3 regions of the Streptomyces sp. NPDC049837 genome follow, and region 1 is predicted to be linked to each of the others. Evidence: riboswitches for the same ligand, from Rfam matches in the RefSeq annotation. Region 1 holds a riboswitch; each other region holds the start of a gene.
The links. A riboswitch is a leader RNA that binds a small molecule or an ion and turns the genes downstream of it on or off. The one in region 1 is predicted to bind cobalamin.

Region 1 (4,897 bases):
GGCCACCCGCCGGGCGACGTCCCTGCGGCGCAGGCTGCCCAGAGGCCTGCCGTCGAGGGTGACCACTCCGGAGGCGGGGGCCAGCACGCCGCAGAGGAGGCGCAACAGGGTGGACTTTCCCGAGCCGTTGGGGCCGAGGAGGCCGGTCATGACTCCGGGGGGCGGCGTGATGCTGACGCCGTCGAGGATCGGTGTGCCGGCGGCGGCGCGTGAGACGTGATCGGCGCTGAGGGTCATCGGTGGGCTCTCCGGGTGCGGTACAGGACGAGTACGAAGGCGGGCACGCCGACCAGTGAGGTCACGACGCCGACCGGCACCTCCTGCGGTTCGATGACGGTCCGGGCGAGGGTGTCGATCCACACCAGGAAGACGGCTCCGCCCAGCGCGGCGGCGGGCAGCAGCCGGGCGTGTCCGGGGCCGACGAGGGCGCGGGCGGCGTGCGGCAGCACCAGGCCGACGAAGCCGATGGCGCCGGCCGAGCTGACGAGGGCCGCCGTGAGCAGTGCGGTGACGCAGAGCAGCACCAGCCGCGCCCGGCCGACGTTCACGCCCAGGGTGGCTGCCGCGTCCTGGCCGAAGGCGAAGGCGTCCAGCGTCCTGCCGTGGGCCAGGCAGACGGCCAGCGTGAGGGCGAGGGCGGCCAGGCACAGCCACACGTCGGTCCAGCCGGCGCCGCTGAGCGAGCCGAGCAGCCAGAACAGCACGCCGCGCGTCGTTTCGGCGTCGGCGGACGTGACCACGACGAAGGAGGTGAGCGCGGAGAACAACTGCATCGCGGCGACGCCGGACAGCACGACCCGGTCGGTGGTTCCGCCCAGGGTATGGCTCAGCAGCAGCATCGCGGCGAACGAGCACACCGCGCCCACGAAGGCGCCCCCGGAGACGGACAGGGCTCCGCCGCCGGCACCGAGGACGACCACGACGACCGCTCCGGTGGAGGCCCCGGACGAGACACCCAGGACGAAGGGGTCGGCGAGCGGGTTGCGCAGCAGCGACTGCATCACCGCCCCGCACAGCGCCAGCCCGGCACCGCACACGGCGGCCAGCAGGGTGCGCGGCAGCCGCAGGTTCCACACGATCCCGTCGCGGATCGGTGTGAGGCCGGAGGCGTCCCCGCCGAGGTGGGACGCCACGACGGACCAGACGTCGGCGACGACGATGTCGGCCGGGCCGATGGTGATGGCGAGGGCGACGGACGCGGCGAGTGCCGCGAGCCCCGCCGCCGTTCGCAGCAGGGCGGCGGTCACTTAGACAGGCCGAACTCGCGGAGCGCGGCGGCGACCTGTTCGATGCCCTCCACCGTGCGGATGGTGGGGTTCATGGCCTGGCCGCTGAGGAGGACGTACCGCTTGTGCTTGACGGCGTCCATGTTCCTCGTGACCGGGTTGGACTCCAGGAACTCGATCTTCTTGGCGGCGCTCTCCCCGGTCTGGGCCTTGCGGGTGAGGTCGCCGATCACCAGGACGTCGGGGTTGCGGTCGGCCACGGTCTCCCAGTTGATCTGCGGCCATTCCTCGGTGGTGTCGTCGAAGACGTTCTTGGCGCCGACTTCGCGGGTGATGACGCCGGGGGCGCCGCAGCACCCGGCCATGTAGGGGGAGTTCGCGTCGGAGAACCAGTACAGCAGAGTGACCTTCGAGGCATCGAGTCCCTTGGTCGCCTTGGCGACACGCGACGTGAGGCTCGCGACCAGGTCCTCGCCGCGCTTCTCCTCACCGAAGACGCGGGCGAGGTCGCGTACCTCCCCGTACACGGTGTCCATGGTCAGCGGCTTGGTGCGGACGCCGTCACCGTCGCCGCTGTTGTCCTTGCCCACGCAGTCGGACGGGGAAAGGTAGGTGGGCACGCCGAGCTTCGCGAACTGCTCGCGCGTGGCCACGCCGCCCTTGCCGAGGGTGGAGGCGAACGAGGCGGCGACGAAGTCGGGTTCGGTGTCGAGGACCTTCTCGAAGGAGGGGTTGTTCTCGGCGAGCCGGGTCACGCCCGCGTTCGCCTTCTCCAGGCCCTTCATGACGGGGTCGGTCCAGGTGGCGGTTCCGGCCATCCGGTCGGCGAGACCGAGGGACAGCATGATCTCGGTGGTGCCCTGGTTGAGCGAGACGGCCCGGCGCGGCCCGTCCCCCTTGATCTCCACCTTCTGTCCGCAGTTGTCCAGTACGCGGATGCCGGCCTGCGCCGGTGAGGGGGACGTGCCGGAGGCACCCCCGCAGCCGGTCAGGAGGAGGGCTCCGCACAGGAGCGCGGCGAACGAGGCGGTCGGGCGTGTGATGGGCACAGCGAAGTCCTCAGCGTCGAGGGCCCATGCGCGGGGCCCGTCCGTACGTGTTCGCCAGCAGGTCTTCGGACTCGGGATCATCCGGGCGCGGCGCCTTCCCGGGCCGGTCTCCGGCCCAGTGGCTGTGGTTGCCACGCCCGTCACCCTCACCGCTGCGCGTCAGTTCCGGATTCGCACCGGATTCCCTGACTCACGTACACGCGTACGGAGTACGACTGGCCTGCGCAAGCTACCACGGGTGCCCACTCGCGCTCACGCGCCGAGGACTCCGAGCAGGCGGGTGACCTCATGGGCCATGGCCGTACGCCCGGCACCGAGGTAGTGGCGTGTGTCGGCCACCATGGGGTCCGCGTCGAGAGCCCGGCGGGCGGCGCCGGTGAAGACCCGGTTCAGGTGGGTGGCGATGTTGACCTTGGTCATGCCGTGGCCCACGGCCGTGGCGAGGCCGTGGTCCGCGACCCCCGACGAGCCGTGCAGCACCAGGGGTACGGGGACGGCGGTACGCAGCGCGGCGATCAGGGCGAAGTCCGGTGCGGCGTCGCGGGTGAGCATGGCGTGCGAGGTGCCCACGGCCACCGCCAGGGCGTCCACGCCCGTGGCCGCGACGAAGGCCGCCGCCTCGTCCGGGTCGGTGCGGGCGCCCGGGGCGTGCACGCCGTCCTTGCCGCCGACCTCGCCCAGTTCGGCCTCCACCCAGACACCGGACGCGTGGCAGCGGGCCCGTATGCCGGCCATGGCGCGGACGTTCTCCTCGTACGGCAGGGTCGATGCGTCGTACATCACCGACGTGAAGCCCAGCGACACCGCTTCGGCGACGAGCTCCGGCGAGGTCGCGTGGTCCAGGTGGACGGCCACCGGAACCGTCGCGGCGCGGGCGACGGCCAGCGTCGCCGTGCCGATCGGGGTGAGCGCGCCGTGGTAGCGGGCGGCGTTCTCGCTGATCTGGAGGACCACGGGGGCGCCCGCCGCTTCGGCGCCCGCCACGATGGCCTCGGCGTGTTCGAGCTGGATGACGTTGAAGGCCCCGACGCCCCTTCCGGCGCGTGCGGCGGGGGTGACGATGTCGGCCGTCCCTACGAGGGGCATGGTGCTTCTCCTGGTGTACGGGGCAGGGGCGTTGAGGGTGACGGCGACACCGCTCCCGAACGGCGGGCCAGGAGGTCCTGGGCGAGGTACGCCGCGCCCATGCAGCCCGCCCGGTCGCCGAGCCGGGCCGCGACGACCTGGGGCACGGCCCGGAAGCGGGCCTGGAACGTGAGGCGTTCGGCGAGCGCGGCGCGCAAGGGGGCGAGACAGGACTCGCCGGCCCCGGACAGGCCGCCGCCGATGACGACGCGCTCCGGGTCGTACAGGGTGATCGCGGTGGTCAGCGCGTCGGCGAGGGCCTCGACCGCCTCGGACCAGATGGCGGCGGCCTTGGCGTCCCCCGCTTGGGCCCGGCCCTGGACGTCCCTGGCGGTGATGCCGCACCGGCCGGTGGCACGGGAGTAGCGGCGGGCGATGGCGGAGGCGGACGCCACGGTCTCCAGGCAGCCCCGCGCGCCGCAGTGGCAGCGTTCTCCCCCGGGCCGCACCACGAGGTGCCCCAGCTCCCCGGCGCCGCCATGGCCACCGGTCAGGGCCCGGGCCCGGCCCCCGGTGAACACGGCGGCGGCGATCCCGGTGCCGACCGGCACGAAGAGGAAGTCGCCGCAGCCCCGCCCGGCGCCGGCCCTGGCCTCCGCGAGGCCGCCGGCCCGGACGTCGTGCCCGAACGCGACGGGCAGGTCGAGGTGTTCGGCCAGCCAGTCCTTGACGGGTACGTCGCGCCAGCCGAGGTTGGTGGCGAGGACGGAGACGCCGTCGTACTCGTCGACGATGCCGGGAACGACGACCCCGGCCGCCTCGGCCGCCGGGCAGCGTTCGGCCAGTTCGGCGGCGCGGGCGAGCACGGTCTCCAGGACGGCGTCCGGGCCCCGGTCCGCCCGCGTGCACCAGCGCTCGGTGTGGCGCAGGGTGCCGTCGTCGGAGAGTACGCCGCCCTTGATGTACGTGCCTCCGACGTCCAGGGCGATGACCGTCATGACTCCACCCGGACGCCGGCCCCGGCTCCCGCCCCGGCCCCGGCTCCCGCCCCGGCGTCGGCGTCGGCGTCGGCGTCGGCGTCGGCGTCGGCGTCGGCGTCGGCGTCGGCCAGGACGACGGAGCGGGTGAGGTGGCGGGGCCGGTCGGGGTCGAGGCCGCGCCGGCCGGCCAGGGCGACCGCGAGGCGCTGGGCGCGCACCAGTTCGGCGAGCGGGTCGGCCGGGGAGACGGAGACGTACGCGCCGGTCGCCCGCACCTCGTCGAGGAGGCCGGCCGGCGGCGCGCCGAAGAACCAGACGGCTCGCCCGGGTCCCGCGATGCTGATCGGGCCGTGCCGGTACTCCATCGCCGCGTACGACTCCGTCCACGCCCCGGCCGCCTCCCGCAGTTTGAGCGCGGCCTCGTGGGCGAGGCCGACGGTCCAGCCGGTCCCGAGGAAGGTGAACTGCTCGGCGGCCACCGCCTCTTCGGCGAGTGGGGCGAGCACGGCCCGCTCGGCCTGTTCCGGCAGGTCCGGCGGTACGAGACCGAGGCCGGCGCGCAGCAGGACGAGGGCCG
Region 2 (4,897 bases), on a different contig from region 1:
CGCCGCCCGAAAGGCGGCCGAAGGACCGGTCGGCGAGGCCGGCCGCGTCCACCGAGGCGAGGGCCGCCGCGATGAACCGGGCGTCCTCGGCGGTGTCGCCGTCCAGCAGCCGCTTGTGCGGCGTACGGCCCATGGCGACGACCTCCCGCACGGTCAGGTCGAAGTCCGCGCCCGACTCCTGCACCACCGCGGCCAGCGTACGGGCCAGCCGCCGCACCGGCAGCGACCAGGCGTCGGCCCCGTCCACCCGTACGCACCCGGAATCGGGGCGCAGGACGCGGTAAACGGCGCGCAGCAGACTGGACTTGCCGCTGCCGTTGGGACCCACCAGGCCGATCACCTCACCGGGCCGGGCGGTCAGGGACACGTCCCGTACGAGACGGCGCGCTCCGGCGCTGAGCGTGACGCCCTCGACGGTCAGCTCGGTCGCGGTCATCCCACACCTCCGCCGGTGTCCCGCCGGGCGTCCCGGTGCATCAGCCACAGGAAGAACGGCCCGCCGCACAGCGCCGTCAGGACACCGACGGGGATCTCCATCGGCGCGGCGACCGTACGGGCGGCGATGTCGGCCCAGACGAGGAACACCGCCCCGGCCAGCGCGGCCGTCGGCAGCACCCGGCGGTGGTCCCCGCCGACGAAGAGCCGCACGATGTGCGGCAGCATCAGGCCGACGAAGCCGATCGGCCCGGCCGCCGCCACCAGCACGCCGGTGACCAGCGACAGCAGGACGAACATCCGGGCCCGGAACCGCGCCACGTCCAGCCCCATCGTCGTGGCCGCCTCCTCGCCCGCCAGCAGCAGGTTCAGCGAGCGCGCCTGCACCAGCAGGACACCGATGCCGGCCAGCAGGGCGGCGGCCGGCAGCCACAGCGTGCCCCACTGGACGCCGCCCAGGCCGCCGAGCGTCCAGGCGAGCACGGCACGCGCCTCGTTGCCCCGGTCGGAGGTGAGCAGCAGCAGGTCCATCACGGCCGTGAGCACCGCCGCGACGGCCACGCCCGACAGCACGAGCCGCACCGAGGTGATACGGCCGCCTGCGCGCGCCGTGCTGTACACGAGCAGCAGCGTGAGCAGCGCCCCGGCGAACGCGGCCACCGACAGCGACACCGGCCCGAACAGGCTCACCCCGAAGACGATCACCACGACGGCACCCAGCGACGCGCCCGACGACACACCCAGCAGGTACGGCTCCGCGAGCGGGTTGCGCACCAGCGCCTGCATGGCGGTGCCCACCACCGCGAGCCCGGCGCCCGTCACCGCCCCGAGGAGCACACGCGGCGCCCTCACGTCCAGGACGATCGTCTCGCGCGCCCGGGACCACACCGGCTCCGACCAGTCGGCGCCCAGCGCGTGCGTCACGATGCCCCACACCTCGCCGGGCGGTACGTGGACCGAACCGATGGCCATGCCCGCCGTGACCGACGCCAGGAGCAGGACGCCGAGGACGGCAAGGGTCACGGCGAAGGCGGGTTCGCTCCGCCGCTGCGGGCGGCCGGTGGGCGCGGGACCGGTCGTGGCCTTCGCCGGGCCCGTCACCGGAACCTCTCCGGGTGCAGTGCGCGCGCCAGGTCCTCGACCGCGTACGGCGGCCGTACGCCGACCAGGGTCGCGGTCAGCGGCAGCACCACGAACCGCTTGTTCTTCACGGCCGGGACGTCCGCGAGGGCCGGCTGCGAGAGCAGGAACTTCTTCTTCCGCTCCACGTTGTCGGCGCCCGCGTAGTCGTAGATGGCGATCACCTCGGGCTTGCGGGCCACGACCTGCTCCCAGGAGGCGTCCCCGAAGACCTCGTCGAGGTCGTCGAAGACGTTCCGGCCGCCGGCCAGCCGGATGATCTCGGTGCCCAGGCTCTTGCCGCCCGCCGTGAACGCCGACTTGTCGCCGCTGTCGTACACGAACACGGGCACGGCGGGCGCGCCCTTCACCGCCTCGGTGGTCCTGGCGATACGTCCCTGGAGGTCGGCGACGAGCCGGTCGGCGCGGTCCCGCACGCCGAAGACCGAGCCGATGGTGCGGATCTCGTCGTAGGTGTCCTGCATGGACACCCGCTTCTTCCCGCAGTACTCGCGGTTGAGGTAGGTGTCGATGCCCGCGTCGGCGAACGCCTTGCGGGAGCGGCCCTCGTTCTCGGCGAACGCGCTGCCGTAGCCGCCGTAGACGAAGTCCGGCCCGGCCTCCAGGACCTTCTCGAAGGACGGTTCCTTCTCCGCCAGCTCCGGGATGGCCTCGAAGTCCTTCCGGAACTGGGGCAGGACGGCAGAGTCGGGGAAGGCGGTGCCGACCATCCGGTCCTTCAGCCCCAGTGCCAGCATCAGTTCGGCCGGGTGCTGGTGGATGGTGACCACCCGGGAGGGCGGCTTGTCGTACGTCGTGCGGGTGCCGCAATTGTCGATGGTGACCGGGAAGCCCTGCCCGGACGGCGCGGTGGCCTTCCGGTCGTCGGCTGCCCGCTCGGGGCCGCCGCAGCCGGCCAGCAGGGTCGCCGACAGGGCGACGGCCAGCGCCACGGCGCGCCCGGCGCGGCGGCGCGGGCGGGCGGGGGAGAAAAGGGAACGGGGGAACAAATGGGGACGGGGCGTGCCGTCGTACACGTAAAGCCTCCTGGGGAGTCCGCGCTCCTCGGAACGGGCCCGCGACAGGCCAGTGTCCTGACTCCCGGATCGACGTTCCCCCGGCCTTCCCGCGCGTGGTGCGCAGTGGCCTTCTCGAAGGGTTCCACTCCCCGGTCACAGTGGCGGGACCGTGCCGGAATCGCACCGGCTTCCTGTCTCCCGTCGCGGTGATGACCAGGCGATACTACGTGGCCGGTGACACCGGGCGGACCTGGTGTGCGGCGCGGTGCTTCTGCCATCCTGCCTTCGACCCCACGACCGAGAGGACGGTGGCACCCGTGTGCCCGCGCGTGTGTGACGGATCGTCGCCGGACGGCGGTCCCAGCCCCGACGTCCTCGCACGGGTCCGAGCCGTCGGCCCCTACTTCGCCGTGGCGTGGGGGCCCCGCGCCGACGCCGCACGCTTCCGGCCGCTCACCGACCTGTACACGGACCGGGACGGGGCGCTGGACGCGTACGTGGCGGCGGTCGGCCGGCGGCTCGGCACCGGGCAGCGGCTCGGGGCCGGGCAGCGGCGGGTCGCCGCCTCGACCCTGCACATCGGGACGGCCGCCCGGCTGTGGTCGGTCGCCCTGGCCACCGCCGCGCTCACCGGGCGCGCGCCCGACCTCGCGCCCGACCGCCTGTGGTGGCGCCCGGCCGAGTCCGGCCCGATCGACCTGTGGCTGCCGGAGGTGTCCTGGGTGGCGGGTGACGACCTGCCCCTGGCCCTGCACGGGACCGTCGTCGTACGCAACCTGCTGCCGCTGGGCGACGCGCTGCGGGAGCACTCCGCGCTGTCCCCGCACGTGTTGCGGGGCAACGCCGCCTCCGCGCTCATCGGCGCCGTCCGGGTGCTCACCGCCCATGCCCCCGAGGCACCCTACCCCCCGCTGCCGCTGGTCACCGCCCTGCTGGCACGCGAACCGCTCGCCAGCGCCGGCGCCTTCACCGCCAGGCCGCTGACGTACCGGCGCCGTAGCTGCTGCCTCTACTACCGCGTGCCCGGAGCCGGTTACTGCGCCGAGTGCGTCCTCAACCCGGCCGGTACGCCCCGTTGAGGTAGTGCTCACCGATGTCGCGGAGCCGGTGAGCCGTGGAGCGGTCGGCCGTCAGGACGCGGGCGTTGCGCCAGAACCGGTCGAGGCCGGGGGCGTCGGCGAGTTCCGGCACCCGCGTGGTGATGTGCAGGGCGGCCTCGGCCGTGACCGTCTCGGCCGTGGCGACGAGGGCGGCGACGTCGGCGGGCTCGTCCGCGTCGATGTGCGGTCCCGCCTCCAGGGCGCCGGCCATCGCCGCCGTCGCCCGTTCGACGACGGCCGCGGCGGTCCGGGCCGCCGAGGCCAGTTCCCCGAACGCGAGGAGGACGTCCGGGCCGGTGGCGGGCAGCCGGCCACCGGGGCAGGCGTCACGCGCCTCGGAGAGGGCGCCTTCGGCGATGCCCAGGCCGACGTGGCACAGGGCGAGCCGCAGCGCGGGGGCGGCGAGCGCGGTGAAGGGCGCGGTCGACTCCTCGTCGTACGGCCGGGGGCCGAGGACCTGCGCGGGCGCGACGGCCACCCGGTCGAAGGCCACGCGGCCCGCGCCTGCGACCCGCTGGCCGAGCCGGTCCCGGGCGGGTTCGACGGACACTCCGGGACGGCCGGACGGCACCCGTACGACCAGGACGTCACCCGTCACGGCGCACAGGGCGTCCACGACGAACCGGTCGGCGACGGTCACGGCCGTGTCCACGGCCCGCCGGCCGTTGAGCAGGTACCCGGAGTGGAGCGGGGTCAGGGTGAGGTCCGGGACGCCGCCGTCCGGGGCGGCGGTGCGCACGCCGCCGGCCCACAGCAACTGGTCGCGCGCGGTGTCCCGTTCGAGAGCGGCGGCGCGGTGGGCCGTGGCGTAGAAGCGTCCGCTCCAGGCGTGCACGTAGTGGCGGGCGAGCAACTCGCCCACGGAGCTGTCCGCCGTGGCGATCTCGTGCACGACGGCGCAGCCGGTGCGCCAGTCGACGCCGTGCGTACGGCCCGGTGGCACGAGGGCCGCCAGGAGCCCGGCCTCGCGCAGCCGGGCCACCTCGTCGACGGGCGGCCTGCCGGCCCGGTCCCGGGCGATCGCGTCGGCGGCCAGGTCCTCCGCGACGTCCCGCGCGATGCGCAGGGGTGTGTCACGCCCCTGGGCCCGGGCGGTCGCCGTCCCGAGCGCGGCGGCCGTCACTTGACCTGGGCGGGGACGCCGGCCACGGTCGCCGAGGGCTGTGCCGACTGGCGGCGGTGTTCCTTGAAGGAGTACGCCAGAGCCGCCGCCCAGAGCAGGTA
Region 3 (4,897 bases), on a different contig from region 1:
TGCCGAGAGTGAAGTTGGCGGCCTCCCCGTCGCAGCGCGCGGTGGCCGTCATGGAGCGCGGGACACCGTGCTCGGACGTGAGGCGGTTGCTCCAGTCGCCGTACCAGGCGACCAAGGACAGCTTTGATTCCCCGTCCCGGTCCGTCAGCTCGCAGCGGCCCGTGGGGGCGGCGTCGTTCACCCCCGCCGCCACCCGCAGCCCCTGATCCTGGGGCAGCCCGGCCTCGGTCATCCACCCGCACGCCGTGCCTCCCGCCTCCGACAGCGGCACGGTCTCCGCGTCGTCCTCGGGGTCGCGCGGTACGGCGCCGCCGGTCGGTGCCCTGAGCGGCTCGGCGCCGCAGCCCAGCCGGTCCGACGCGGAGTTGGCGAGTGCGACGGCCGTCCGGTACGCGGCGCCGGGCACCCCGTAGTTGGCCTCCCGTCCCAGCGCCGTCCGCACCAGGAGCTTGCGCTGCCTGCCCTCGGCGTCCTTGCCCAGAGAGGGGCACGGCAGGAGCAGATTGATCAGGCGGTGCCTGTCGATGAACCCGGGCAGCCCCTCGGGCAGCGTGGCCTGGGGAGAGAAGCCCTCCTCCGGGAAGATCTCCATGAACTGCTGGTCCAGGTCGTCCCGCCGGGTGTACGCCTCCGCCTCGACGACCAGCCGTCCGTCGCCCGTGGAGCCGCCCTCGGCGGTCAGGCGGCACCTGTACCTGCCCAGCTCGCCGTGGAGCCGGGACGTCTCGTCGAGGAGGTGCGCGTCCTCGGGCGTGAGCTGCTCCACCGCGTCCGGCGGGAGCACCCCGTCACAGGCGTCACGGGCGAGCATCCAGTCCTGGGCGTAGGGCTGGGCGACGTAACCGCCCACGCCCAGGACCACCGCGGCCGCCACCGAGACCTTGACCCAGCGCCGCATCCGTCCGCCCCCGTAACCGCTCGACCATTGATTCCGCCGAACGGACTCTACTGGCGGCCCTCGGGGCGTCCCTACGCCCCCCGTACCGCCGCCGCCCAGTCCTCCAGCTCCTCCGGGGTGCGCGGGCCCGCCTCCTCCGCGCCCAGCAGGCCCCGCTCCCGCAACACCCGCGCCACCGCCATGCCCCAGGGACGGCGCAGGCGGGCCGCGTCCAGGAGTGCCTGGTCGGCCAGGAGTTCGGCGACCGGCCCGGTGCGCAGGCCGTCGGGGGTGAGGACGGCCGCGTCGTCGGCCCAGCGCAGCGCCAGGTCCACGTCGTGCGTGGCCATGACGACCGTCGTGCCGGAGGCGCCCAGCCGGTCCAGGACGGTCAGCAGCCGTTCCTGGCCGTGCGGGTCGAGGCCGGCCGTCGGCTCGTCGAGCACGAGGACCCGGGGCCGCATGGCGACCGCGCCCGCGATGGCGGCCCGCTTGCGCTGCCCGTACGACAGCAGGTGCGTCGGGCGGTCCTCCAGCGCCGTGATGTCCAGCGCCTCCAGGGCCTCGCGCACCCGCTCGCGCACCTCCGGCTCCGAAAGACCCAGGTTCATCGGGCCGAACGACACGTCCTGGCCCACGGACGCCGCGAAGAGCTGGTCGTCCGGGTCCTGCACGACGAGCTGCACCGTCGTACGGAGGCGGGTCAGCCCCGCCCTGTCGTACGACACGTCCCGCCCCTCCAGGCGCAGCCGCCCGCTCGCGCACCGCAGGCCACCGCTCAGCAGCCGCAGCATCGTCGTCTTGCCGCTGCCGTTGCGGCCGAGCAGCGCGATGGACCGTCCCTCGGGCACGGCGAAGTCGACGCCCCGGAGGACGGCGGGGCCGTCCTCGTAGGCGTACCCCGCACCGACGAGCTCCACGACGGCGGAAGGAGTCACGGCAGCAGCCTTTCGAGTACGTAGGTGAGGGCGACGAGACCCGCCAGCAGCGCCCCGCTCGCGCCCAGGAACCGCCCGGAAACGACCGCCCGCGGCACCAGCACCCGCAGCGTGCCGTCGTAACCGCGCCCGGCCAGCCCCGTCTGGAGCCGCGCCGCCCGGTCGAAGGCGCGCACGAACGCCGTCGCGCCCAGGCCCGCGAGTGAACGCCAGGCGGCCGCCCGGCTGGTCAGCCCGAGCCGCGCCGTCTGCGCCTCCCGGACCCGCCGCACCGCGTCCAGCAGCAGGAAACTGATCCGGTACATCACCAGCGCCACGTCCACCACCGCGGCCGGCACCCCGGCCCGCACCAGCCGGGGCAGCACGTCGGACACCGGCGTGGTGAACGCGAACAGCAGCACGCCCAGCGAGGCCGCCGACGTGCGCAGCAGCAACTGTCCCGCGTGCACCGGCCCGTCCGGTGCCGGCGAGACCAGCCCGCCCGCCCCGCCCACCTGGAACAGCAGCGGCACCGCGCCCGTCACGCAGAAGCCGAGCGGGATGCGCCACGCCCGCCACAACTGCCGGGGCGCGACCCCGGCCGGGCCGAGCAGCACCGCCAGGGTGGCGGCCGCCACCAGGACGGCACCCGGCCACGGCGGCAGACAGATCGCCAGCACCGTCAGGCCGAAGCCGAGCACGGCCTTCTCGCACGGGTGACGGCGGCGCCAGCGACTGCTGTGCGCCGCCGCGTCGATCGGCAGCACCGGCGGCTACGCGGAGGGCTGCCGGTCGCCGGCGCCCGGGGCGTCGGCGCCGCCCGCGTCAGCGAGCGAGGCGCCCTCGGTTGCCACCGCCACGTCCGCGGCCTTGGCGTCCGAGGCACCGGCATCGGCCGTGCCGGCGCCCGCGCGCGCCTGCGCCTCGCCCTGCCGGCGACCGCGCCGCAGACCGAAGTAGTACGCCAGCACGCCCGCCCCGATGGCGGCCTGGAGCGCGAACAGCGCGGACTCCACCTCACCCGACGGCGGTTCGTACAGCGGGCTGAACCACGGCTCGTAATCCGGCTTCAGCTCGGTGATGGCCGTCTCGGCCTGGGCGTCGGCGCCCGTGAACGGCTCCTCCTTGTGGTCGCCCATGCCCAGCGCGAGCGGGAGGACGGCGAGCGCCACCACGACGAGCAGCAGCAGTGTGTTGATCCTGGCGTTACGGCTCATCGGACCACGGCCTCCTTCTTCACCGGCAGGACACCGAGGCGGGCCAGATCGCCCTTGCTGGACTGCATCAGCAGCCGCATCACCAGCACGGTGAGCAGGCCCTCGCTGACGGCCAGCGGAATCTGCGTGACGGCGAAGATCCCGCCGAACTTCGCCAGCGCACCGGCGACACCGCTGCCCGGGTCCGGGAACGCCAGCGCGAGCTGCACGCTGGTGACGCAGTACGTGGACAGGTCGGCGACGAACGCGCCGAAGAAGACGCTCACCATCAGCGGCACGTCGAAGCGGCGCAGCAGCCAGTAGGTGCCGAAGCCCGCCCACGGCCCGACGATCGCCATCGAGAAGGCGTTGGCGCCCAGGGTCGTCAGGCCGCCGTGCGCCAGCAGCAGCGCCTGGAAGAGCAGCGTGATGGTGCCCAGCACCGCCATGATCGGCGGCCGGAACAGGATCGCGCCCAGTCCCGTACCGGTCGGGTGCGAGCAACTGCCCGTCACCGAAGGGATCTTCAGGGCGGACAGGACAAAGGTGAAGGCACCGGACGCGCCGAGCAGGAGAGTCGATTCGGGATTGGCCTTGACCTCCCGGGTCAGGGCCCGGACGCCATGGGCGACGAAGGGAGCGGCGGCGACGGTCCAGGCGACCGCGTGCGCAGGGGGCAGATACCCCTCGGCGATATGCATGATGTGGGAGACCCTCTCCAGCACCTCGTGGATGGACAACGCGCCCTGGCCGGTCTCCTGGCTGACGGGATGGCATGGGGGCATGCCGCCGCGACTCCGCCTTCCCGGACCCCGCGGTCTCCCGCGGTGTTCCAGTGGCTTCCCGGGGTGGATTCCCAGGGAGTGGAGCCGGACTTCCCGATCACAGTGGCGAGGGCCGCACCGGTACCGCACCGGTTTCCCGTACACCAAGGCCCTGCGACAGTAGTGCTTTGACCAGGTACATCACAACCCGCACACCGGTGCGGGCACCGGCTGCACCCACCGGACGCCGTCACTCCTTGCGGTAGCCGTACGCCTCCGACGCGGCCGTCACCACCGCGTCCAGGTCACCGCCCGCCGACGCGGTGACCACCGCCGCCACCGCGCCCTCCACGAAAGGAGCGTCCACCAGCCGCGTACCGTCGGGCAGCTCGTCGCCCTCCGCGAGCAGGGCCTTCACCGTCAGGACCGCGCTGCCCAGGTCCACCAGGACGGCCACGCCCGCCCCGCCGTCGACCTCCGTCGCCGCCTGGGTGATCAGCTCCGCGCTGGTGCCGAGCCCCCCGTCCGGAGTGCCGCCCGCCGCCGCCACCGGCACCGTCCCGCCGCCGCCCGCGAGGCCACGGGCCAGCTCGGCGACGGACGACGCGACCGCCGCGCTGTGCGAGACGAGCACGATGCCCACCCGCGCGCTCACCGCGTGCCCTCCGCCTCGGCGAGGGCGGCGATCAGCAGGGCCGAGGACGTGGCGCCCGGGTCCTGGTGACCTACGCTGCGCTCACCGAGATAGCTGGCCCTGCCCTTGCGGGCGAGCATCGGTACGGTCGCGAGGGCGCCCTGGTTCGCGGCCTCGGCCGCCGCCGCGAACGACTCGCCGAGCGACTCGGCCAGCGACTCGACGGCCGGCTCCAGCGCGTCCAGCATCGTCTTGTCCCCGGCCGCCGCCCCGCCGAGCTGCGCCACCGCCGCCACACCCGCGCGCAGCGCCTCGGCGAGCTGCACCGGCGCCACCTCGGCGGCGTCGCCCAGCGCCTTGCCGGTGCGCCGCAGCAGCGTCCCGTACAAGGGACCCGACGCGCCGCCGACCGTCGAGATGAGCTGCCGCCCCGCGAGCGTGAGCACGGCCCCCGGCGTGCCGGGCGGCTCGTCCTCCAGGGCCTTGACCACCGCGGCGAAACCGCGTTG

Region 2: it holds a riboswitch for cobalamin, as region 1 does, so the genes downstream of both, AB0J57_RS06365 (ABC transporter substrate-binding protein) here and AB0J57_RS02545 (ABC transporter substrate-binding protein) in region 1, are expected to answer to the same signal.
Region 3: it holds a riboswitch for cobalamin, as region 1 does, so the genes downstream of both, AB0J57_RS07200 (energy-coupling factor ABC transporter permease) here and AB0J57_RS02545 (ABC transporter substrate-binding protein) in region 1, are expected to answer to the same signal.

The regions. Positions count from the first base shown of each region.
Region 1 covers NZ_JBFAMP010000001.1:551,184-556,080, forward strand. Annotated here, with positions in the region: gene AB0J57_RS02535 (ABC transporter ATP-binding protein) at 1-237, opposite strand, end outside; gene AB0J57_RS02540 (iron chelate uptake ABC transporter family permease subunit) at 234-1,247, opposite strand; gene AB0J57_RS02545 (ABC transporter substrate-binding protein) at 1,244-2,275, opposite strand; cobalamin riboswitch at 2,314-2,510, opposite strand; gene AB0J57_RS02550 (class II fructose-bisphosphate aldolase) at 2,528-3,361, opposite strand; gene AB0J57_RS02555 (ROK family protein) at 3,349-4,338, opposite strand; gene AB0J57_RS02560 (sugar isomerase) at 4,335-4,897, opposite strand, start outside.
Region 2 covers NZ_JBFAMP010000002.1:398,336-403,232, forward strand. Annotated here, with positions in the region: gene AB0J57_RS06355 (ABC transporter ATP-binding protein) at 1-436, opposite strand, end outside; gene AB0J57_RS06360 (iron ABC transporter permease) at 433-1,536, opposite strand; gene AB0J57_RS06365 (ABC transporter substrate-binding protein) at 1,533-2,591, opposite strand; cobalamin riboswitch at 2,621-2,806, opposite strand; gene AB0J57_RS06370 ((2Fe-2S)-binding protein) at 2,783-3,652, shown strand; gene AB0J57_RS06375 (acyl-CoA dehydrogenase) at 3,627-4,796, opposite strand; gene AB0J57_RS06380 (sulfite exporter TauE/SafE family protein) at 4,793-4,897, opposite strand, start outside.
Region 3 covers NZ_JBFAMP010000002.1:592,321-597,217, forward strand. Annotated here, with positions in the region: gene AB0J57_RS07180 (hypothetical protein) at 1-898, opposite strand, end outside; gene AB0J57_RS07185 (ATP-binding cassette domain-containing protein) at 970-1,815, opposite strand; gene cbiQ (cobalt ECF transporter T component CbiQ) at 1,812-2,561, opposite strand; gene AB0J57_RS07195 (energy-coupling factor ABC transporter substrate-binding protein) at 2,568-3,011, opposite strand; gene AB0J57_RS07200 (energy-coupling factor ABC transporter permease) at 3,008-3,691, opposite strand; cobalamin riboswitch at 3,721-3,966, opposite strand; gene dhaM (dihydroxyacetone kinase phosphoryl donor subunit DhaM) at 4,005-4,409, opposite strand; gene dhaL (dihydroxyacetone kinase subunit DhaL) at 4,406-4,897, opposite strand, start outside.